4 regions of the Roseibium sp. MMSF_3247 genome follow, and region 2 is predicted to be linked to each of the others. Evidence: predicted binding sites of a transcription regulator. Region 2 holds the regulator's gene; each other region holds the start of a gene.

Region 1 (5,579 bases), on a different contig from region 2:
TTCCAAGCTCCGCCAGCAGATCGATCTGGGCGTCTGACTGCGCTATTCCCAGGACCGAAGGACCGGCAAGGATGCCAACGGCGATAAAGCTAACGATCAGGGGCTGCCGCAGCAACAGACCAACAAAACCGACACTTGCTGCAAGAACGAGCAGAGCTGCGATCTCGTAAAAGATATAGCCCTCAATCGCCGCTGCCATGATTGAAATCCTCTCTGTTAGCCACCGGTTACAACGTCATCACAATGCGGCCGTCAATTTTGCCCTGCTCCATCCGGCCAAAGATGTCGTTGATGTTGTTGATCGACTCTGTGGCGTAGTGCGACGCAACTTTTCCCTCTGCGGCAAATGCCAAGCTCTCAGCGAGATCCGCCCGTGTTCCAACGATCGAGCCCCGGATGGTTTTCCGGTTGAGAACAACGTCAAAGATGTTCAGCGGGAAATCACCGGGCGGCAGACCGACAAGACTCATGGTCCCGCCGGGAGCCAGCATGCCGACCGCTTGAGAAAAAGCTGAATTCGAGACGGCGGTTACCAAAACGCCGTCTGCGCCGCCCAATCGGGTCAGCTCAGCCACTGGGTCTTGCGTCTTGGCATTGATCGTGACTTCGGCGCCCAAATCGGACGCGAGCTTCAGCTTGTCATCAGCCACGTCCACGGCGATGACATGCAGACCCATTGCCTTGGCGTACTGCACCGCGAGGTGCCCCAATCCACCGACACCGGATATCACGACACTTTTTCCCGGGCGGAGCTCACATTCCTTCAGGCCTTTATAGACAGTGACGCCCGCACACAGGATAGGCGCGGCCGGCGCGAAGTCTACCCCGTCCGGAATATGCCCGACATAGACCGGATCAGCCTCGACATACTCGGCAAACCCGCCATTGACGGTGTATCCGGTGTATTGCGGATCGGTCCGGCAAAGGGTTTCCCATCCGGTTATGCATGAGCTGCAGTGGCCGCAAGCATGATGAAGCCAGGGCACCCCAACACGGTCACCCTCCTTCACAGACGTCACACCGCGTCCGACCTCGGCAACGTAGCCGACACCTTCATGGCCCGGGATGAAAGGCGGTTCAGGCTTGACAGGCCAATCGCCTTTGGCGGCATGGAGATCGGTATGGCACACACCGCTGGCTTCGATCTTGACCACGATGTGGCCTTCTCGAGCGCCTGGTTTTTCGACCTCTCTGATTTCCAGTGGCTTGCCAAATCCCGTGACCACTGCAGCTTTCATTTTGGGCATTGCTTGTCCTCGTGATTTTGAGTGGAAGTTTTTGCGTGCCTTCGGTGCACAAGCTCTCAAATGCGTGTGCCTTCGGTTCGCGCGTTTTGTTTGTTCGTATGACTGTTTGCGCCAATTAATCAGCGGGCAATTTTCGGCGTTCGCCGATTAAACAGACTGTGCAGCAGTAACTAAAAGCATGGGCCGACTGGCTTATTTCCAACTGGGAGCTCTGGTCGCGTGTTCGTTCACAAAGGCCTCCAGGTCTTTGACCGCCACGCGAAACTCCCGGCCGAGCTTTACGGCCCGCAGTTCCTCTTGATGGATCCAGGTCCGTACCGTTGGTTCCCCCACCTTCAGGAGTTCAGCGATTTCATGCGTTGTCAGAAAAGGTTTGCTCAGCATCTTCAGCTCCGATGTGTGCTCACCGTATCTGCGGGCAGCTCAACAGCCATTGATCCTCGTCAAACACTCTCAACTATTTTCAAAAACGCTCAAACGACATCAGGTCGGCTCACATGCCAAGAGAAAAGATCAATTGGCAGGCCAGTAGATGGCATGCAGCCCGGCTCAAACATTAAATTCTTTTAATTGGTAACGTGATTGTCGACTTCCCATCTCCAGGTTGTCTTTGGATGAACTTGCCATTTCCTGGAGGAGAGAAGTATGTTGAGACCTGCCGCTTTTGCAATTGCTGCCGCGCTCGCAGCGACCGCCGTGTCCGCCACCGCGGCGACACAGTCCTCTGCTGAACTGACGGAGAAGGAGGTCACTGCCCTGAAAACCGCCTGGGGCGAAGGCATCGTCAACATCGGCAAGGTGCATTCGGACGGTGGAGACTATAGAGCGGCGGCAACAAACCATATCGAGCAGTTTTATGCTTACGGCGACCGCCCTGTCCTTTTTAAACCAACGCTCGCCAGTGAAGATCAGTTCCGGGGAGACTTTGACGCGGCCCTCTCCTACTTTGTGGGCGGCGATATCTCCGAGGACAATGGCTTTGCGATCGCGCCTTATAGCAATGTCCGCTGGGAACCGGAGGGCATGGTGATCAGCGGCGAAACCGCCATGACCATGGGCAACTACTACTTCATGACCACTGACGGCACAGAAGTGAAGGTTGAATACACCTTTGGTGTTGAGCGGATGGAAGATGGCGATCTGAAGATCGTGCTGCACCACTCATCTGTTCCTTTTTCGCCGAGCTGAGAGCTGCAAAGGACCCTGTAACTCTTTGGGAGGCGTTGGCAGTACGCCACAGCCTCCCAACGTGTTTTCCAACCCATGCCTCCCACTGTTCGGCTTGATCAAGATGAACTCAAACGGGGCCACGATACCGGAACAAACCCGGACAAATTTCATATCTTTTGGAATGAATGACGGCGGGAAGCGTCATCCATTTGAAATCAAAATTTGCATAGATCCGATGGGTACGGGCGTTTCAATCGAAGCGATGAAACGGTCGTTCAGATCATCGCTTTGACAGCTAAATAGTTGCAGCTATAGTCAATGCGACCCTGGCGGGTGCCAACCAAAAATTCTTAGCCAAGACCGAGAACGGTCGCTAGCCTGGAGGAGCCTTCAATGGCCAACATCGACACCAAAGATTTGTCGTTCGATGAATTTGACGAGGTCGTAAATCCCCGTCCCGAAGAGAATGATTTTGACCGTATCGTTGAATCGGCCATCAGCCGCCGCGGCTTTCTGGGCGGCGTTTTGGCATTTGGCAGCTTTACCGCCCTTGGCACGAGCCTGGTACCGACCGGTGCAAAAGCCTCGGATGGCCGCTTTGCCTTTACCCAGATCCCGACTTCGACAGCGGATGCAGTGATTGTTCCGGAAGGCTACAAGTCGGAAATCCTGGTGCAATGGGGCGATCCATTGTGGTCCGATGTTCCCGAGTTTGATGATGCGACCCGCGGCACGGCGGATAGCCAGGCCCGCGCGTTCGGCGACAATACGGACGGCATGGACGTGTTCTCCCATGACGGCAAGACGCTTCTCGTCGTGAACAACGAATACACCAACCGCGACATCATCGCGCTGAGCGCTGAAGACAAGCGCATCATGGCCGAAGACGACATTGCCAAAGGCATGATGGCCCACGGCATTTCAGTTGTTGAAATCGCCAATGACGGTGGCGCCTGGAAAATCGTCAAGGACAGCCCGTACAACCGCCGGATCACGCCGCAAAGCGAGATGGAGCTGACCGGACCGGCCGCAGGCCATGACTTGATGAAGACCGAAGCCGATCCAACCGGCACCAAGTCTCTTGGGACCTGGAACAACTGCGGCAACGGCGTCACCCCATGGGGCACGTACCTGACCTGTGAAGAAAACTTCAACGGCTATTTTTCCGCTCCGGAAAATCCGGACCACGAAGTAACTCCGGAACTTGCTCGGTATGGCGTGTCTGCAACGGACTGGGGCTACAACTGGGCTGTAATTGAAGATCGTTATGATGTCTCCAAACATCCGAACGAGCCGAACCGCGCCGGTTATGTTGTCGAGATCGATCCGACCGACCCGACCTCCACACCGAAAAAACGAACCGCCCTTGGTCGTTTCAAACACGAAAACGCCGAAGCCGTGGTCAACAATGACGGCCGCATTGTCGTATATATGGGCGATGATGAGCGCGGTGAATTCGTCTACCGCTACGTTTCCAACGGTGTTTACGCACCGGGTGCTCCGACTGACGCACTGTTGGACGACGGCATTCTTTATGTTGCGAAGTTCAGCGACAACGGCACCGGCGCATGGGTGGCCCTGACCCCGGAAACAACCGGCATGGATCAGGCTGAAATCCATATCCATACCCGCCAGGCAGGATCCAAAGTCGGCGCAACCACCATGGACCGTCCGGAGTGGATCTCGGCCAATCCAAAGGCACCGGAAGTCTACTGCTGCCTGACCAACAACAAGAACCGTGGGGTCAAGCCGAATGCCGGCGGCGACGACACATCCGTCAACGGTCCGAACCCGCGCGAGAAGAACAACTACGGGCAGATCGTGCGCTGGCGCCCGGATGGCGGCGACCATACGGCTCCGGGTTTCACCTGGGATCTTTATGTTCTTGCGGGCAACCCAACCGTTCATTCCGATGCCTATGCCGGCTCCGCGAACGTCAACGAAGAGAACATGTTCAACTCGCCGGACGGCCTGGCTTTCGACTCCAACGGCCTGGTCTGGATCCAGACGGACGGCAACTACAAGAACGAAGGCGACTTTGCCGGTCAAGGCAACAATCAGATGCTTGCCGGCGACCCGGTTACCGGTGAAATCCGCCGCTTCATGGTTGGTCCGAACGAGTGTGAAATCACCGGTCTGACCTGGAGCCCGGATCGCCGGACCATGTTTGTCGGCATCCAGCACCCGGGCGAGCGCGGCAACAGCCACTGGCCAGCTGGCGGCACATCTGTTCCGCGGTCCGCGATCATCGCAGTGAGCCGGGAAGATGGTGGCCTCGTCGGCTGACACCGTTTCCCTAGAGCAAAACAAAAGGGCGCCAAGCGGCGCCCTTTTTCATTTCGGTCTTGTGTGCTTATCCGAGCTGTGCGAGCACTTTTTCTGCAACAGCCTCAGAACTTGCCGGGTTCTGGCCGGTGATCAAATTGCCGTCTTCGACCGCAAATGAAGACCAGCTGGCCACGCTTTCATATACCCCGCCCTTTGCCTTCAACTCATCTTCAAGAAGGAATGGAACCACATTTGTCAGGCCAACGGCGTCTTCCTCGGCATTTGTGAACCCGGCAACCTTTCGGCCGTTCACAAGCGGTGCTCCGTCTGGTGTTTTGGCATTGAGAAGCACTGCGGGTGCGTGACAGACCGCGCCAACGGGTTTGCCGGCGTTGAAGAAGGTCTCGATCAGACCAATGGACGTCGTGTAATTGGTTAGATCCCACAAAGGGCCATGGCCGCCCGGGTAAAAGATCGCGTCATAGTCCGCAGCGTTTACGTCATCCAGTTTCAGGGTGTTTGCCAAAGCCTTCTGGGTTTCCGGGTCGGCATCAAACCGGCGGGTTGCGTCGGTTGCCGCAGACGGATCGGAACTCTTTGGATCGATCGGCGGCTGACCGCCCTCCGGCGAAGCAAGCGTGATATCCGCACCAGCATCTTTAAAGGCATAGTAAGGGGCGGCAAATTCTTCGACCCAGAAGCCGGTTTTCTGACCAGTGTCGCCAAGATCTTCATGGCTGGTCAGAACAATCAGAACTTTTTTGTCAGATACCTGCGGCATTAAAATACTCCCTTGTCAAAAATGGACGGACAATCTGTCCGGCGTGACCTTGATTTAATTCGCTCACCCAGTAATACCAATGGCAAATTAATTGGCCCTAATGTCACAATTAT
Region 2 (5,579 bases):
GTATTGTTGGCGCAATCCTGCTGGCAGCCTCCCGAGCCATCGGTGAAACGATGATTGTGGTTCTTGGTGCGGGTGCCGCAGCGCGTCTCAGCTTGAACCCCTTCGACGCAATGACAACAGTGACAGCGAAGATCGTCAGCCAGCTGACGGGCGATGCAGACTTTGCATCCCCGGTGGCGCTGGTCGCCTTTGCGCTGGGCATGACGCTCTTTGTGGTGACGCTCGGTTTGAACATTGTCGCGCTCTACATCGTGCGCAAATACCGGGAGCAGTATGACTGATGACCGACGCAACTCTTTCTCCAGAAGGTGCAAAAGCGCCTGAAAAAACGTCTGCACAGCCTCGCTCACTGTATGCGACGGACGAGCTGACGAAGAAACGCAATGCATCGGAAAAACGCTTTCAGGCTTACGGCATTGCCGCTATCGGAGCCGGTCTGTTTTTCTTGGTCGTCCTGGCCTACTCAATCATTAGCGAAGGCATTCCGGCCTTTACGCGGACCGTTCTGACTGTTGAATTTACTGTCACCCAGGAACAGTTCGACGATGCTGAAAGCCAGCTCTTCAAGACGCGGGCCTACGAGGCTGTGTTCACTGAAGCAATGAGCGCGCAGTTTGAGCAAAAGGACATCCAGGTTCCGTTCGATATTGCTGCTATTGAGCGGATTGTCGGCAAGCCGGGAAGCACCATTCGCGAGTTCTACCGGGCGAACCCGGACCAGCTTGGTCAGCCGGTTGCCTTCGAACTGGCGGCATCCTCCCGTGTTGATGGTTACATGAATGGCCGCCTGACCCGGGACAACATCACAGACAGCCGGTTCCTCCAAAAATCCGATCTGGATCTGGTCGATGTGCTGGTCGAGAGCGGGATTATCCAGACGGTCTTCAACTGGCCGTTCATCACCGGGGCAGACTCCGGCGTGGACAATCCGGGCGGTGCCGGTATCGGAGCCTCTGTGGTCGGATCGTTCTTCATGATGCTGGTGGTGTTGTTCCTGTCCCTGCCGATTGGAGTGGCTGCATCCATCTATCTTGAAGAGTTCGCACCGCAGAACAAGTTCACTGACTTGATCGAGGTGAACATTTCAAACCTTGCGGCGGTTCCGTCAATCGTGTTCGGTATTCTGGGTCTTGCGGTGTTCATCCAGTTCATGCACTTGCCGCAATCGGCGCCGATCGTTGGCGGTCTTGTTCTGACACTGATGACGCTGCCCACGATCATCATCTCAACACGCGCCTCGCTGAAAGCCGTGCCGCCAAGCATCCGCGACGCAGCCCTGGGTGTCGGTGCCTCAAAGATGCAGGCCGTGTTCCACCATGTATTGCCGCTGGCGATGCCGGGCATCTTGACCGGAACGATCATTGGTCTGGCTCAGGCTCTTGGGGAAACAGCACCGCTGCTTCTCATCGGGATGGTCGGCTTTGTGGCCCGCGGATATCCGGACGGTTTCGTCTCCGGATTTATGGACCCGAACTCGGCGATGCCGGCACAGATCTACACCTGGGCGGCCCGTTCCGACTTCGCGTTCTACGAGAAAGCCTGGGGCGGTATCATCGTCCTCCTGATCTTTCTTCTGTCTATGAACATCCTCGCGATTATCCTGCGCCGCAGGTTCGAGCGTCGCTGGTAAGGAGGCGTACCCATGAATGACATGCCGAAAATTGAACAGGCGACAGATATGACCGACAGCAAGATTTCAGCCAACAAAGTGCAGGTCTATTACGGCGACACGCACGCGATCAAGGATGTGGATATTGAAATCCAGCCGCGTTCGGTCACGGCCTTCATTGGTCCGTCCGGGTGCGGAAAGTCGACATTCTTGCGGACCATCAATCGCATGAACGACACGATCGATATCTGCCGGGTCGAAGGCTCCATCCAGATTGACGGCGAAGACATCTACGATCCGAAAGTCGATCCGGTGCAGTTGCGCGCCAAGGTCGGAATGGTGTTCCAGAAGCCGAACCCGTTCCCGAAATCGATTTACGATAACGTAGCCTACGGCCCGCGCATTCACGGTCTGGCCCGGAACCGGGCTGAGCTTGATGACATCGTGGCCTCCAGCCTGCAAAAGGCGGGTCTTTGGGAAGAAGCCAAGGATCGTCTCGACGAACCTGGAACTGGCATGTCCGGTGGTCAACAGCAGCGTCTGTGCATTGCCCGCGCGATTGCCGTCAGCCCGGAAGTGATCCTGATGGATGAGCCGTGTTCCGCTCTCGATCCAATCGCGACCGCCAAGGTTGAGGAGCTGATCGACGAGCTGCGCGAGAATTACACGATCGTGATCGTAACGCACTCCATGCAGCAGGCCGCCCGCGTGTCTCAGCGCACTGCATTCTTCCACTTGGGAATTCTGGTTGAAGAAGGTCCGACACAGGATATCTTCACCAACCCGGTGGACAAGCGTACGCAGGATTACATTACCGGCCGCTTCGGTTGACCGGATCGCACATTTTTTCGAAGGGACACAGGATGTCTGAACATACAGTCACGGCTTATGATGACGAATTGAACGTCATGGCCGGCCGGATCGCTGAAATGGGCGGTCTTGCAGAAAAAGCATTTGCAGAAGCCGTTTCCGCCCTCGTGTCCGGCGACACCGATTTGGCGCGCCGCGTGATTGATCAGGATCGCCGTCTTGATGCGCTGCACCAGGACGTTGAGGAAGGCCTGATTGCAATGATCGTGCGCCGTCAGCCAATGGGGCAGGATCTGCGTGAAATCACAGCCGCCAGCCGGATCGCGAACGATCTGGAGCGTGTTGGCGATCTTGCAAAGAACGTCGCCAAGCGGGCAATCGCAATCGACAACGACATTCAGAGCAAGAAGCTGGCAATCGGCGTCGAGCACATGACCGAGCTGGCCCTCGGGCAGCTGAAAAAGGTTCTGGATGCCTACACCGGACGCAATGCAGAGGCTGCGCGCCACGTGCAGGAAGCTGATGCCGAAGTCGATGCGATCTACACCTCTCTGTTCCGCGAACTTCTGACGTACATGATGGAAGATCCACGGGTGATCACCTCCTGCGTCCATCTTCTCTTCTGTGCGAAGAACATCGAGCGGATCGGCGATCATGCCACCAACATTGCCGAAAACGTCTTCTTCATGGTGACGGGCGAGCGGCTTCCGGAAGACCGCACCAAGGTTGATGAAACCGGCGCTATGTGAGTTGCCAGAGCCAGCCTGAGCGGGCTGTGAAGCAGGAACTGTAAGCCGGCGCTTTAGTGCCGGCTGAGGGAATTGGAGCGAGAATTCATGCCGAAGGTCCTCATCGTCGAAGACGAAGAACCGTTGAGCCTTCTGTTGCGGTATAATCTGGAAGCTGAAGGATACGCCGTCGAGACCTGTGTCCGCGGCGACGAGGCGGAAATCCGCCTCCGGGAAACCCAGCCGGACCTTTTGTTGCTGGACTGGATGTTGCCCGGACTCTCCGGAATCGAACTGTGCCGGCGCCTGCGGGCACGCGAAGACACCGAGCGCTTGCCGGTCATCATGCTGACGGCGCGCGGCGAGGAAGCTGAGCGCATCAGAGGCCTGTCGACCGGAGCGGACGACTACGTGGTCAAACCGTTCTCAGTGCCCGAACTGATGGCGCGTGTCCGCGCGATCTTGCGGCGGGCAAGCCCGGAGGTGGTGTCCACGATGCTGCGCTCTGGCGATATCGAACTTGACCGGGAAACACACCGCGTCCGGCGCAGCACCAAGGAAATCCATTTGGGGCCAACAGAGTTTCGCCTTCTGGAATTCCTGATGACCGCACCAGGCCGGGTCTTTTCACGCGAACAGCTCTTGGATGGTGTTTGGGGGCACGATGTGTATGTGGATGAACGCACGGTCGATGTTCACGTAGGCCGGCTGCGCAAAGCGCTGAACAAGGGCAAGGCGAAAGACCCGATCCGCACGGTGCGCGGGGCTGGTTATGCCTTCAACGACCAGTTCACGGCAGCCTGATCGAGACTTTCAAGACAAACAAAAAAGCCCGCCAAATCGGCGGGCTTTTTCTTGGGTATTTCGAGATCAGGAGGCCTGGGCAACACTGGTCTTGTTGTTGGCGCTCCGGCGGCGGTCAGCGACCGGCTGGTAAGCAATCTTGCAGTGGTAGGGGCAGTAGGGCACCCCGGCTTCGGAAACCTGACCGCAGAAGTAGAAGTCTTCTGTCGCCGGATCGCCGATCGGCCACTTACAGGTGCGCTCAGTTAGCGTCAGGATGGTCGCCCGCTTGGACATTGGAACAACGTCAGCGATCGGTTCTGCAACGGGTTGAACCTCTGCGACCGGGGCCGGTGTCGGTTCCATCTTCAACGCTGCGGAGCCTTGGGTCTGCGGCTGTGTTTGCGGACGTTTCGGTGCCGATTGAGACGACGGGTTGGCCGTTGTGCGCGGACGGCGCGGTTTCGCGCTTGAGGAAGAAGACTTTGCGCGGCCGGAAAGACCAAGCCGGTGTACCTTGCCAATCACCGCGTTCCGTGTGACACCGCCAAGCTCACCCGCAATCTGGCTTGCGCTCAAACCATCACCCCAGAGCTTCTTCAAAAGCTCAACCCGTTCGTTCGTCCAACTCATTGCCGCACCCCTTGCCAAGGCCAGTGACTGGCCAAAATCCCGTTATTGGACACGCAAACGCAAGTCCATTATGGCATATCTTGTGCCTCTATTTGATACGCCGCACGAGATGTCGTGTCTGATTAGTCAAAGGTTACAATAACGTTAATTTGTGAAGCAACCGTCAGGCTGCAGTGAGTTGGGGATGAACGGACTTTTCCCCAACAGATGCGAGGTCATTGAGACTTTTACATAAAACAGCCCGAACCCGGGCAATGGCCATTTCCATTGACAGGCGGGGACCTCGGCAGTGTATAAGGATCTTGCAACGTGCCGCCGCTTTGGCGGCACATTGCGTTTTTGGCCTTTATTAAAGGTGATGCCCCGGAGTTCCGACGGTCCGATACCAGTGGCGCTTCCGGCGGCCAAAGGAGACTAAAGAGGTATGTCCGCGTCCGCGCTTTTTGGAAACTACGCAAGATCGAACCTGTCATTCGATCACGGGGAAGGTGTCTGGCTTGTTACGAGTGACGGCCGACGATTTCTCGATTGCGGGTCCGGGATCGCGGTAAATTCGCTCGGACATGCTCATCCGCATCTGGTCCAGGCCCTTCAAGATCAGGCGGCCAAGCTCTGGCATATTTCCAATCTGCACCAGATGCCGGATGGCGCGCGGCTTGCGCAGCGCCTCACCGATGCAACATTTGCAGACAAGGTTTTGTTCGTGAATTCCGGCGCCGAAGCAATGGAAGCGGCTATCAAGTGTGCCCGGCGTTATCACTATGACCGCAATGAGCCGGACCGGTATCAAATCGTGACCTTTGAAGGCGCTTTCCATGGCCGGACACTCGGCACGATTGCAGCAGGTGGCCAGGCGAAATATCTGGAAGGTTTCGGACCGAAGGCCCCGGGCTTCGATCAGGTGCCCAGCGGGGACTTGGAGGCCTTGAAAGCCATGGTCGGTCCGCAAACCGCAGCGATCGCGATCGAACCCATCCAAGGCGAGGGCGGCATTCGGGAAGTCGACTACGAATTCC
Region 3 (5,579 bases), on a different contig from region 2:
CACTTGGTGTGTGCGCCGGACCTTCGTGAAACTCCGTATATTGCAACGCAGCAACCGTGTGCGCTGCAATTAGAGATCGCATTTCGTGGTTGAAAGGCGACCGTTTCTTTTAGACCCTGCAGTCAGTGTCAAATTCCTCCCGGGGGGGAGGAGGATTGGGAGAAACGTAAAAATGCGGGCAACCAAGAAAATCGTACTTATGACGTCGACAGCCATAGCTGCCTCGATCGTCGCAAGTGCAGCCTCTGCGGGCGGTTTCGCCCTGCGCGAGCAGAGCGCATACTACCAAGGGACTTCCTTCGCCGGTAACGGTACATCCAGTTCGTCGATTTCGTCCATGTTCTGGAACCCGGCAACCATCACGTCGATGGACGGCAAGATCGTATTTGAGGCTCACAACGCCTTCATCATTCCAAAGTCCGATATTACCGGTTCGAACACCGTTCCGAATTCACTGACCACGCCGACCGGTCTGATCACGACGTCTTTTGACACCGGTGATATCGGCCATGACGCCTGGATCCCGGCCTCCTACACGTCTTACAACTTCAACGACAAAATCTACCTTGGCGTTGGGATTAATGGTCCGTTCGGTCTTTCCACAAAGCCGGACGACAGCAACTGGACCGGTGCAGGCTACAACCGGTCTTCCAAGATCTTCTCAATCAACCTGAACCCGGTCGTTGGCTACAAGATCAATGAGATGTTCTCTGTCGCGATCGGTCCGCAGATCCAATATGCGGATGTTCGCCTGACGAATGCCTCAGCGTCTCCGACTATTCCAGGCGCTACCCTGTTTCCGGGTCAGCAGCTTGATGGTGACGGTGTCGGCGTTGGTATGACGGCCGGCGTCACGATCAAACCAACCGCGACCACGGAAATCGGCATCGGTTACCGCTCTGCGATCTTTACCGACATTGATGGGACGATCGCTGCTCCAAACCCGGCGAACCCGTTCACGACGGCCGTCACGAACGTGAAAACCGTGCTTGCAACGCCGGACATGGTCACTCTTTCGGCAAAGCAGAGCATCACAGACGACATTCGTGTCCTCGGTACTTTCGAGTGGACAAACTGGAGCCGCTTGAAAGAGCCGCAGATCACGGCTGATGCGACCGGTGCCACCGTGACCACGCTGCCGTTCAACTACAATGACGGCTACTTCGTCGCGCTCGGTGGTGAGTACGACTTCAACGACAAGCTGACCTTCCGCGCCGGTGCAGCGTATGAGTGGTCACCGATCGATGATCAAATCCGGTCTGCGCGCCTTCCGGACAACGATCGTATCTGGGTAAGCGCCGGTGCGTCCTACGTCTTCAACGAGCACTTCTCGTTTGATCTCGGCTACACGCATATCTTTGGTACAGACACCGATCTGAACCTTGTCCCGGGTCACCAGGACTACAGCGCTTCGAAGGGATCGCTGACCGGTTCCGTCGACTCTTCCGTTGACATCCTGACAGCTTCAGTTCGCATCAAGTTCTGATCAGCTGCCAGACTGGTTTTGAAAATTCTGCCGGCCCGCGATCGCGGGCCGGCTTTTTTGTCAGAATGCTGCCGGGTAAAGGCCGCCGTCCATGAGAATGTTCTGCCCGGTGATGTAGCCGGCGTGTGTGGAGCACAAAAAGGCACAGGTCTGGCCGAACTCCCCGGCTGTTCCAAAGCGGCGTGCCGGGATTTCTGCAGCCTGGCTCGCGCGAATGGCGTCCACAGTCTGACCGGACTGTTGTGCGGAGCGTTCAAACCCACCCCTCAGCCGGTCCGTATCCATTTTGCCTGGCAGCAGATTGTTGACCGTGACACCATGCGGAGCCAGCTGGCGGCAAACACCTGCCAGGAATGCTGTCAGGCCTGCACGCGCGCCGCTGGAAAGGTCCAGGCCTTCAATCGGCATCTTCACGGACAAGGACGTGATGTTGACGATCCTGCCAAAGCCACGGGCCTTCATTCCGGGGGTGACCGCCTGGATCAATTCGATCGGGGTCACGAAGTTCTGGATGGCACCTTCCAGCAAGGCAGCGCGATTGAGTTCTGTATAGTCCTTGCGAGGCGGGCCGCCATTGTTGTTGACCAGTATGTCGGGCTCTGGGCAGGCCGTCAGGAGAGCGGTTTGTCCTTCCGGTGTTGAAACGTCGGCAGCGACAACACTGACCTTGACCTGAAAGGTGTCCGTCAGATGCGCGCGGGTTGCTTCCAGGGCATCTTTGTCGCGCCCGTTGATCACCAGGTCACATCCGGCCTCTGCAAGCGCTTCTGCGCAACCTCTGCCAAGTCCGCGGCTTGATGCGCACACGATTGCCGACTTGCCGCGCAATCCCAAATCCATGATCGATCTCCCAAATTTTGAAGGTGAGGTTTGCGAGACCATATGAAAGGAAACCCGCTGCGGCTATCCCTTACGCGATGAACCTGCGTGATTGTGAGGCCCTGATTGAGCGCGCTTAAACGCATATGTTGGCGCGGCTAAGGGAAAGATCCTCCAATGACTTTAGGAAAACGCAACGTCAGTCCGCTTCAAACCCCATCTGTCATAATAGTGAAACTTGAATCGCGTCTATAGCGGTCCAATGGATCTAGGAGACGTGCAATGTCCACTTCGGAGACATCGCGGCATTACAGGGCCTTGTTTATTTCAGATGTACATCTTGGCACTCGCGGGTGCCAGGCGGAGCTTCTGCTTGACTTCTTGAAGGACAATGACGCCGAGACGATTTATCTCGTCGGCGACATTGCGGATGGCTGGCGGTTGAAGCGGTCCTGGTACTGGCCGCAGCTCCACAACGATGTGGTTCAGAAGATCCTGCGCAAAGGCCGCAAGGGCTCTCGAGTTGTCTATATTCCTGGAAACCACGACGAATTTCTCCGCAGCTTCCTAGGTACGCACTTCGGCGGTGTGGAAGTCACCGACAGCATCATCCATGAAACCGCAGACAACCGGCGGTATCTGGTGATCCATGGAGATCAATTTGATGTGGTGATCCGCCATGCAAAGTGGCTCGCGTTCTTTGGGGACAAAGCTTACGTCACAGCGCTTGGTGTCAACACGGTGCTGAACGCCGTGCGCCGCCGGCTTGGCCTGACCTACTGGTCTTTGTCAGCTTGGGCGAAGCTGAAAGTCAAAAATGCAGTCAGTTTCATCGGGCGCTTCGAGGAGGCTCTTTCCGACGAAGCGCGTCGTCAGGGCGTCGACGGTGTCATCTGCGGTCACATCCACCATGCAGCAAGCCGTGACGTCAACGGCATTCACTACATCAACACTGGCGATTGGGTTGAAAGCTGCACAGCGGTTGCCGAACATCATGATGGAACCTTTGAGGTGATCAGATGGGTAGAACAAGCCCAAACCGGAGCCCAAACGGCGAAGCCACAGGAAGCTCCGGTCGCCGCATGAGTTCCATTCTTGTTGTCACGGATGCCTGGCATCCGCAGATCAATGGCGTCGTGCGCTCGCTTGAACGCACAGCTGACGAACTCCGCGCCATGGGCGTTCGCATGGAGTTTTTGACCCCACAGGCATTCAAAACACTTCCGTGCCCGACATATCCAGAAATCCGTCTGTCTTTGACGCACAAGGGCACCGTGCGGCGGATGATGGATGAATTCGACTGTGAACATCTGCACATAGCGACCGAAGGTCCGCTTGGCCTGCTTGCAGCTGCGATCGCCAAAAAGCGCGGACAGCCGTTCACCACCAGTTATCACACACGGTTTCCAGAGTATGTTTCTGCCCGGATGCCGGTGCCGTTGTCCTGGTCTTATGCCTGGATGCGTCGCTTCCACAACGCCGGCAACGGCTGCATGGTGGCAACGACTTCGCTGGAGAACGACCTGAGAGACCGCGGCTTCCGGAACTTGATGCGCTGGTCGCGCGGGGTCGACGAAAATCTCTTCAAACCCTACGAGGGCTCTGTCCTGCCGCAGGATTTGCCTGGGCCGGTCTTCATGTATGTTGGCCGCGTTGCGATTGAGAAGAACATCAAGGCGTTTTTGGGCCTGAAACTGTCCGGCTCTAAGGTCGTTGTTGGCGATGGACCTCAGCTGGATACGCTGCAGAGAGAATACACCGACACGCTCTTCACGGGAGCGAAAACCGGTGAAGACCTGGCGCGTCATTACGCCAGCGCTGATGTTTTCGTCTTCCCGTCTCTCACCGACACGTTCGGCAATGTCATGCTGGAAGCGCTGGCGTGCGGGGTGCCAGTTGCTGCCTATCCGGTCATGGGGCCGCTGGACGTGATCGGCGATACCGGCGCCGGTGTTTTGTCCGAAAACCTTGCAGAGGCATGTGAGGCCGCTCTCGATATTCCGCGCGACCACTGCCGGAACATTGCACTCAATTACACCTGGGCAGCCAGCAGCCGGCAGTTCCTGGACAATTGTATCGCCGCCGTTGGCGGCTTGGCACAGGCCAACGCGGCAGAGTGATCTGATAGCCTCTGACGCTTTAAGATATTGGCGCCGCGGGATTTTGTAACCCTAACAATGTTGCAGTTGTCAGGCCATGGGGTAGCCGGTACTCCTGTCCACCTCAGACCCTGAATGAGGTGGCCATCATGACCGGCGCGACAGCAGAACAACCTTCCTCCAGCAGCGTAGCCGTCACTTTCGACGATGTATTGGAGGCAGCTGATGCCCTGGAGGGCGTTGCTGTCAAAACACCGCTCTTGACCAACCCCGCTCTGGACGAGCGCGTTGGCGGGCGTGTGTTGATCAAGCCCGAATGCCTGCAACGCAGCGGCTCTTTCAAGTTTCGTGGCGCTTACAATTGCTTGCGGCAATTGGACCCGGATGTCCGGGCCAAGGGTGTCGTCGCTTGTTCGTCGGGGAACCACGCGCAAGGTATCGCATCCAGTGCCAAGATCTTTGGCATGCCGGCGACGATCGTCATGCCTGCCGATGCGCCTCAGGTGAAACTGGAACGCACACGAGGATATGGTGCGACGGTCATTACTTATGACCGGGCCACCGAAGACCGCGACAAGATCGCTGCCGAGATCTGCGCCGAAACCGGCGCGACGTTCGTGCACCCTTACAATGATCCTGCCGTTATTGCCGGGCAGGGGACCGTTGGCCTGGAAATGGAAGCGCAAGCAAAAGACCTTGGTGTGCGGTTGGATGATGTCCTGGCTTGCACAGGCGGTGGAGGCCTTTCCAGCGGGATTGCGCTTGCGCTTGCAAACACTTCCGCGGAAACGGTGTTCCATACAGTCGAACCGCAATTCTTCGATGATTACAAACGGTCTTTGGAGGCAGGGGGATTGCTGTCCAATCCCGCCAAATCCGGCTCGATCTGTGATGCGCTTCTTTCTGAAAGTCCCGGAGAGATCGGATTTTCGATCCTGCGTCAATTTTCTGGGGAAGGATATACGGTCACGGACGAGCAGGTTCTGGACGCTGTGGCGTTTGCGTTTTCCGAGCTCAAGCTGGTTGTCGAACCCGGCGGCGCCGCTGCGTTGGCCGCACTGCTGTCCGGGAAACTTGACCTAAGGGAGCGGACCGTCGGTGTCGTACTGACGGGCGGAAATATCGACCCTAAGATGTTGTTTAAGGCTGTTTCGCGTTAACGCGCTGTTAGTGGC
Region 4 (5,579 bases), on a different contig from region 2:
CCTTCCGGGATCACCGGCGAACGCCAGATTTCACGCAGTTCGGTCATGTCGACCAGGCCAGCATCGGACGCCTTACGCAGAGCGCCGGAGTTGTAGCCGTCTTCCCACTCACCAAGACCATCGGCCCAGGTTACACCAGCGTCGATGTCGCCGTTGGAAACAGCAACGATGGTCTGCTCGTGACCGCCGGTGAACTTAACGTCGCCGAAATAGTCGCCCGGCTCCATCGAGTAGCCTTCCTGCGGGATGGCGATGGACGGGATCAGGTAACCGGACGTGGAGTTCGGGTCACCAAAGCCGAAAACCTTGCCCTTCATGTCGGCGAGCGAGTTGATTTCAGCATCGTTGCGGGCAAAACCGATGGAGTAGTAGCCGTAGCCGCCATCAACGTTGACCTTAACCAGAACCGGGTCAACAGCTTCCGGATCGGTCAGGTAGACTTTTGCGTAGCCGGACGCGCCAAGCCAAGCCATGTCGAGGTTGCCGCCGAGCAGGCCTTCGATCACGCCGTTGTAGTCAGCCGGTGCGAAAAGCTTGACCGGAACGCCGAGCAGGTCAGCGGTCTTTTCTTCAAGGCAGGTGTAAGCACGCAGACGGTCGGAAGCGTTTTCGCCGCCGAGGATGCCGATGCGGAATTCGGAGATTTCTTCAGCAACGGCAGCGGTTGCGTTCAGAGCGATCATGCTGACTGCAGCCAGCGCAGCAACTTTGGAAACCAGTTTCATTTGGGACACTCCCCCGAGGGTTCACAATTGATGACGATGATTTGGGAGCAGACGGTCAGCCCGCTGCTGCCGCCGGGGTCATCACACCGGCGGATTCTTGAGAGCCGGATTTACCGGCATCGATGGCGGTTGATGTTGCCGCTTCATTGAAGCTTTCATCGGCGCCATAAATCTCGCGCGCCACGTCTGTGGTCAGGGCGTCTGGCGCACCATCAAAAACGATGAAGCCATCGCGCATGCCGATCACGCGGTCACAGTAGGTGCGTGCGGTGTCGAGCGTATGCAGATTGCAGATGACGATCTTGTTGTCGCGTTCGTGGATTTCCCGCAGCGCGTCCATGACGATCTTTGCATTCATCGGATCAAGCGAGGCGATCGGCTCGTCGGCCAGGATCATATGCGGATCCTGCATGAGCGCTCGTGCAATCGCCACGCGCTGCTGCTGACCGCCGGAAAGCTCTTCGGCCCGTTTGGGTGCCTCCTGAGCAATGCCTAGCCGGTCCAGCGCGGCAAGTGCGGTTTTCACGTCGTCTTGGTCGAAGATATTAAAGAGGCTCTTGAGCGTGCCGTGGCCATTCAGACGGCCGAGCATCACGTTGGTCACCACATCCAAGCGCGGCACAAGATTGAACTGCTGGAACACCATGGCGCAGTCGCGCTGCCAACGGCGCATCATGCCGCCCTTAAGGCTCAGAATATCGCGGTCATTGAAGAGGATCTGACCGGAGGTCGCCGGCGTCAGCCGGTTGATCATGCGCAGCAAGGTCGATTTGCCTGCACCGGAGCGGCCGATAATGCCAACCATCTGCGGTTTGTCGATGTTGAAAGATACCTTGTTCACCGCAGTCCGGGACCCAAAGGTCTTGGTGACGTCCTGAAATTGAATCACGCGGCAGCCCTGTCCGTGTTTGTTCGTATTTGCTGCGCGACAAGAGCCATTCGAGCGTAACAACGCGATGACAGCTATTTATCAGTCCCTTGAAGAAACGATGACATTTCAATGACAAGAGCCTACCGGGACACACACAGCGCCCGGACAAGGCTTTATTTTCCTGCTTCCTCAGAGGGTTCTGCATGGCTCGGCAAATCATGGTTGCAAGAGAAGAACAAAGCCCGAGAAGCGTGTTTCCGCGCTGAAATATTGGTCAGGGTGCTTCGAACCGGCTGAAACTGAGGAAAAGAGAAAGAGTTCATGGATACGTCATCAAAGCGTCACGCGTCATGATGTGACCAAAGCTATCCATCTGCGCCTGTCACAAACCAATGGAACAAGCAATGTCCGCACCGCACCAAAAACCCGGCCTGACCGAAGCCCCCAATATTCACCCAGACGCGGTCGTTCAAAACTGTGAGCTCGGAAGGTGGACGGAAGTCGGCGCGCTGACCGAAATGCGGGAAAGCCAGATGGACGATTACTCCTATATCGTTCAGGAGGGGGATGTGGTCTGGTCAACCATCGGCAAGTTTTGTTCGATTGCCCGGCGGGTGCGGCTCAATCCTGGCAATCACGCCACCTGGCGCGCGTCACAACATCACTTCACCTACCGGGCGGCCGCCTATGGGCTGGGTGATGATGACCAGGAGTTCTTTCAATGGCGCAACGACGATTGGGTCACAATCGGGCACGATGTCTGGATCGGTCATAATGTGACGGTTCTGGCCGGGGTCACAATCGGGACCGGCGCTATCGTTGCCGCAGGCGCGGTCGTGTCGAAAGACGTTCCGCCCTATACGATTGTCGGCGGTGTTCCGGCGAAACCAATCAAACGCCGGTTTACGGAAACCCAGGAAGAAGCTCTGATGGAAATCGCCTGGTGGGACTGGAGCCACGATCAGCTGAAGGATCGCTTGCCCGATTTTCGCAACTTGCCCATCGATGGATTCATAGAGAAGTATCGCTGACCTATTATTTTGCCGGAAAATCATTTCTTAACTTGCATTTGATTTCCGTAAGGGAACTCAACTTACTACAAGGCCGGCATTTCTGCGACGTTCAGACGAAAGAGATGACTTTCCCCACAAGTCACAATGGTTAACAGGGGCGATTCGACAGCAGCAAGTTCCTGTGGTGAACTTCAATCAACAGCACGGCAGAGACCTGTTTCGGACCGCCAACCAAAGCATACGGTTTTTGTCATCGCTGTCTGGGCACAGTCCCAAGGGGCCGCTTGCGGCTCTCGCGGACCGGCTGTGAGGCACCCAGTTTGCGCTTGATGCGGAGCGCTCCGCAGCCAGCGCCCCGGCTCTCCGGTGAGCAGCGGGTTATCTGCAATATCGGTGCAGGCTTCAAATCTCTTCGGGGATGAGGGGTCGGCAGGCACCAGATGTCTTCGGAGATCTGATGTCGAGTTGAGATCAAGACGGACTATCGATCCCGCTTCGGCAGGCTTCCGGGTCCGATAACCTTGACCTGAACAGGGGGGTGTTGGTGAAAGCCGACACCCTTTCTGTTTTCTGCTACAGTCACCCCAATATGAGCTTGGACATCATCCCAAATCCGCGAAACCTCGGCCCGTCCCTTCGCCGCTGGCGGGTGCTCAATCGTGTCAAACAGCAGGCATTGGCCGATGAGCTCGGGGTGTCGCAATCCAAAATCTCACGCTGGGAGAGCGGTGCTTCGGAGCCTGACGGGCTTGACCGCTCCAAAGTGGAGCGGCTGTTGCTCGCCCGACCCAACAGTGCAGCGGACAGGGCCTTGGTGGAGCTTGTGAGCAGCAACAGCGCGCCGGTTCATCTGGTGTGCGATCTCAGCCACCGGCTGCTCGCCGTCTCGCCTGCCCGTGCGCGAGACTGGCATACGGGTGTTCAAGAACTGATGGACCGACCGCTTTGGCCTTATGCGTCGGAAGGAATCCAGACCGCAGAACACAGCCTTGGCGCAAAGGGTTGGTTCGAACCTCACGCACCGGATATCGTGTTTTCAACGGAGCGCGCGGATTTCCCGGAGATGACGATCCCGGAAAGCCGGATCAGGATCACGCGACTTGCCCTGTCCGACGGACGCTTTGCCCGGCTTGTGCGGGACGACCCCGGCCAGTTTGCATAAAATATTCAGCGTGTCGTCAAGCGGTGTTGGCCGGAGTAAACTTTCGCCCATGAACAGCGAAACCGACGGCAACCACGCCCCCTTTATTGACCATCGCCGGCTGACCGGTCTTCTTGCCTTTTTTCAGGCAGCCGAACAGCTCAAGGACACTTTGCGATCCGGCACCAGCCGGAGCGGACGAGCGGAGAGTACTGCGGAGCACAGTTGGCGGCTGTGTTTGATGGTTCTGCTCTTTGAGAAAGACATCATTGGTGTCGATATCAAAAAGCTGCTCAAGTTGTGTGTTCTTCATGATCTTGGCGAAGCAATCTCTGGTGATGTTCCGGCCCCGCACCAATCGGACGGTGACAACCGGCAGGAACGCGAAAGACAGGACTTTCAAGCGCTGTGTGCCGATCTGCCTGATGACGTGGCCGATGATTTCATGGCGCTTTGGGATGAATACGCCGATGCCGTGACACCGGAAGCGCAACTTGCCAAAGCGTTCGACAAGCTGGAAACCATGCTGCAGCACCATCTCATGCCGGGCGCCGATGCCGATTTCCATGCCTTCAATTTGAGTTATGGACGCGACCGGACTGACGTCTTTCCCCTCACCCGCCAGATCCGCGAAGGGATCGACGCGCGAACGAAAGAGCTCATAGAAGACCGTCAAAGCGCCCAAAAAGCTTAGGCGGCGTACGTATCAGATCCTTAGCTCTTGTCCAGTCATGGCAGATATGCACCGATTGCGGTCAGATATTGACGACCAGCCCGGTCGTATCAGCTGTCACTCCGCCAGACTTGGCTTTTACGGTTTCGGACTTGGCCGCCACCGTCGTTTGAGCTGCGCTGACAGTGGTGCTTTCCGCCTTCAGCTGCGCGATTTCTGCCACCATCTGCTTGATCTTTGCGGCCATGGTCTCGTTGCTGACCACAAGGGTTTTCAGCTTGACCGCCATTTCTTTCAGATCAACTTCACTGCCGGTCACTTCGGCCGCGACACCGACAATATCGACTGTAACAGCTGCAACACCGACAGCGATGGTGGCATTGATTTCGGTTGTGGCTCCCATCCCGATGCTCAGGTCACCGCCACCGAAAATCGCCAGCGACCCACCGAAGGTCATGTCGATGCTGTTGCCTTCGGTGAAACTCTTAGTGTTGCCGGAATTGTATTCGTACGTGTCACCCGCAATCGTCTTGGTTTCCTCCTTGGCGTTGGTCTGGATGACGCCAGAGCCGTCGCCTGCAGACAAAGTGATGTCCTTGCCCGCCCCGCTGGAGATGGAAACGACTTCTGCGGACGAGGTCATTTCCAGTTTGCCTGAGCTCGTTACCGACGCTGCCCCGTCAACATTCAGCGTATAATCACCATTGACTTGCTGACTGAAATCAGCGGTTTCCACATACATCTTCTCCTCAGCCTTCACCAGGATCCGGCCGTCACAGGCCAACAGGATCCCGTCACCGCCGCCGGATGCATTCTTGTAGGCCTCCGCATTGCTGCCTTCGTCAGCAATATATCGTTGCGGATACCACTCATCGAGATCATCGGCTTGAAACGCCTGTTCTTCGATGTCGGCATATTCGCCAAGACGCAAGACGGCTCCGAGGCGGTGTTCATCCTCGTCTGAGCTCGTTGACGGCACATAAAAGTAACAGCTGCGGCTTGAATCCATGCGTGTGGCCGCATTGCTCGCAGCGCTTGCCGCTGTGTTGTCCAGGTTCGCTGCGTCCGGGTCGTAAAATCCATTCCAGTCAGCCAGCGCCATTGAACGTCTCCACGTCTCTTCTTGTTTTCAACGGATCACAACAAACGCGACCAC

Evidence for each region. The regulator PhoB, encoded in region 2, activates phosphate uptake and scavenging genes when phosphate is short. The targets are predictions, from matches to a motif close to TGTCATNNANCTGTCAT.
Region 1: the regulator PhoB is predicted to act here: its motif matches at 2,617-2,633, upstream of RBB44_RS08990 (PhoX family phosphatase).
Region 3: the regulator PhoB is predicted to act here: its motif matches at 2,527-2,543, upstream of RBB44_RS18520 (UDP-2,3-diacylglucosamine diphosphatase).
Region 4: the regulator PhoB is predicted to act here: its motif matches at 1,925-1,941, upstream of RBB44_RS07165 (DapH/DapD/GlmU-related protein).

The regions. Positions count from the first base shown of each region.
Region 1 is NZ_JASHII010000002.1:781,851-787,429, reverse strand. It holds gene RBB44_RS09010 (cation:proton antiporter) at 1-199, opposite strand, end outside; gene adhP (alcohol dehydrogenase AdhP) at 228-1,247, opposite strand; gene RBB44_RS09000 (helix-turn-helix domain-containing protein) at 1,440-1,631, opposite strand; gene RBB44_RS08995 (phosphoribosyl-AMP cyclohydrolase) at 1,893-2,435, shown strand; gene RBB44_RS08990 (PhoX family phosphatase) at 2,811-4,703, shown strand; gene RBB44_RS08985 (type 1 glutamine amidotransferase domain-containing protein) at 4,771-5,466, opposite strand.
Region 2 is NZ_JASHII010000001.1:991,349-996,927, forward strand. It holds gene pstC (phosphate ABC transporter permease subunit PstC) at 1-281, shown strand, start outside; gene pstA (phosphate ABC transporter permease PstA) at 281-1,630, shown strand; gene pstB (phosphate ABC transporter ATP-binding protein PstB) at 1,652-2,440, shown strand; gene phoU (phosphate signaling complex protein PhoU) at 2,473-3,168, shown strand; gene phoB (phosphate regulon transcriptional regulator PhoB) at 3,256-3,951, shown strand; gene RBB44_RS04505 (GcrA family cell cycle regulator) at 4,018-4,563, opposite strand; gene RBB44_RS04510 (aspartate aminotransferase family protein) at 4,988-5,579, shown strand, end outside.
Region 3 is NZ_JASHII010000005.1:387,159-392,737, forward strand. It holds gene RBB44_RS18510 (OmpP1/FadL family transporter) at 173-1,486, shown strand; gene RBB44_RS18515 (SDR family oxidoreductase) at 1,547-2,326, opposite strand; gene RBB44_RS18520 (UDP-2,3-diacylglucosamine diphosphatase) at 2,588-3,391, shown strand; gene RBB44_RS18525 (glycosyltransferase family 1 protein) at 3,388-4,425, shown strand; gene RBB44_RS18530 (threonine/serine dehydratase) at 4,554-5,564, shown strand.
Region 4 is NZ_JASHII010000002.1:364,139-369,717, reverse strand. It holds gene phnD (phosphonate ABC transporter substrate-binding protein) at 1-725, opposite strand, end outside; gene phnC (phosphonate ABC transporter ATP-binding protein) at 781-1,614, opposite strand; gene RBB44_RS07165 (DapH/DapD/GlmU-related protein) at 2,001-2,627, shown strand; gene RBB44_RS07160 (helix-turn-helix domain-containing protein) at 3,154-3,771, shown strand; gene RBB44_RS07155 (HD family hydrolase) at 3,821-4,444, shown strand; gene RBB44_RS07150 (hypothetical protein) at 4,506-5,525, opposite strand.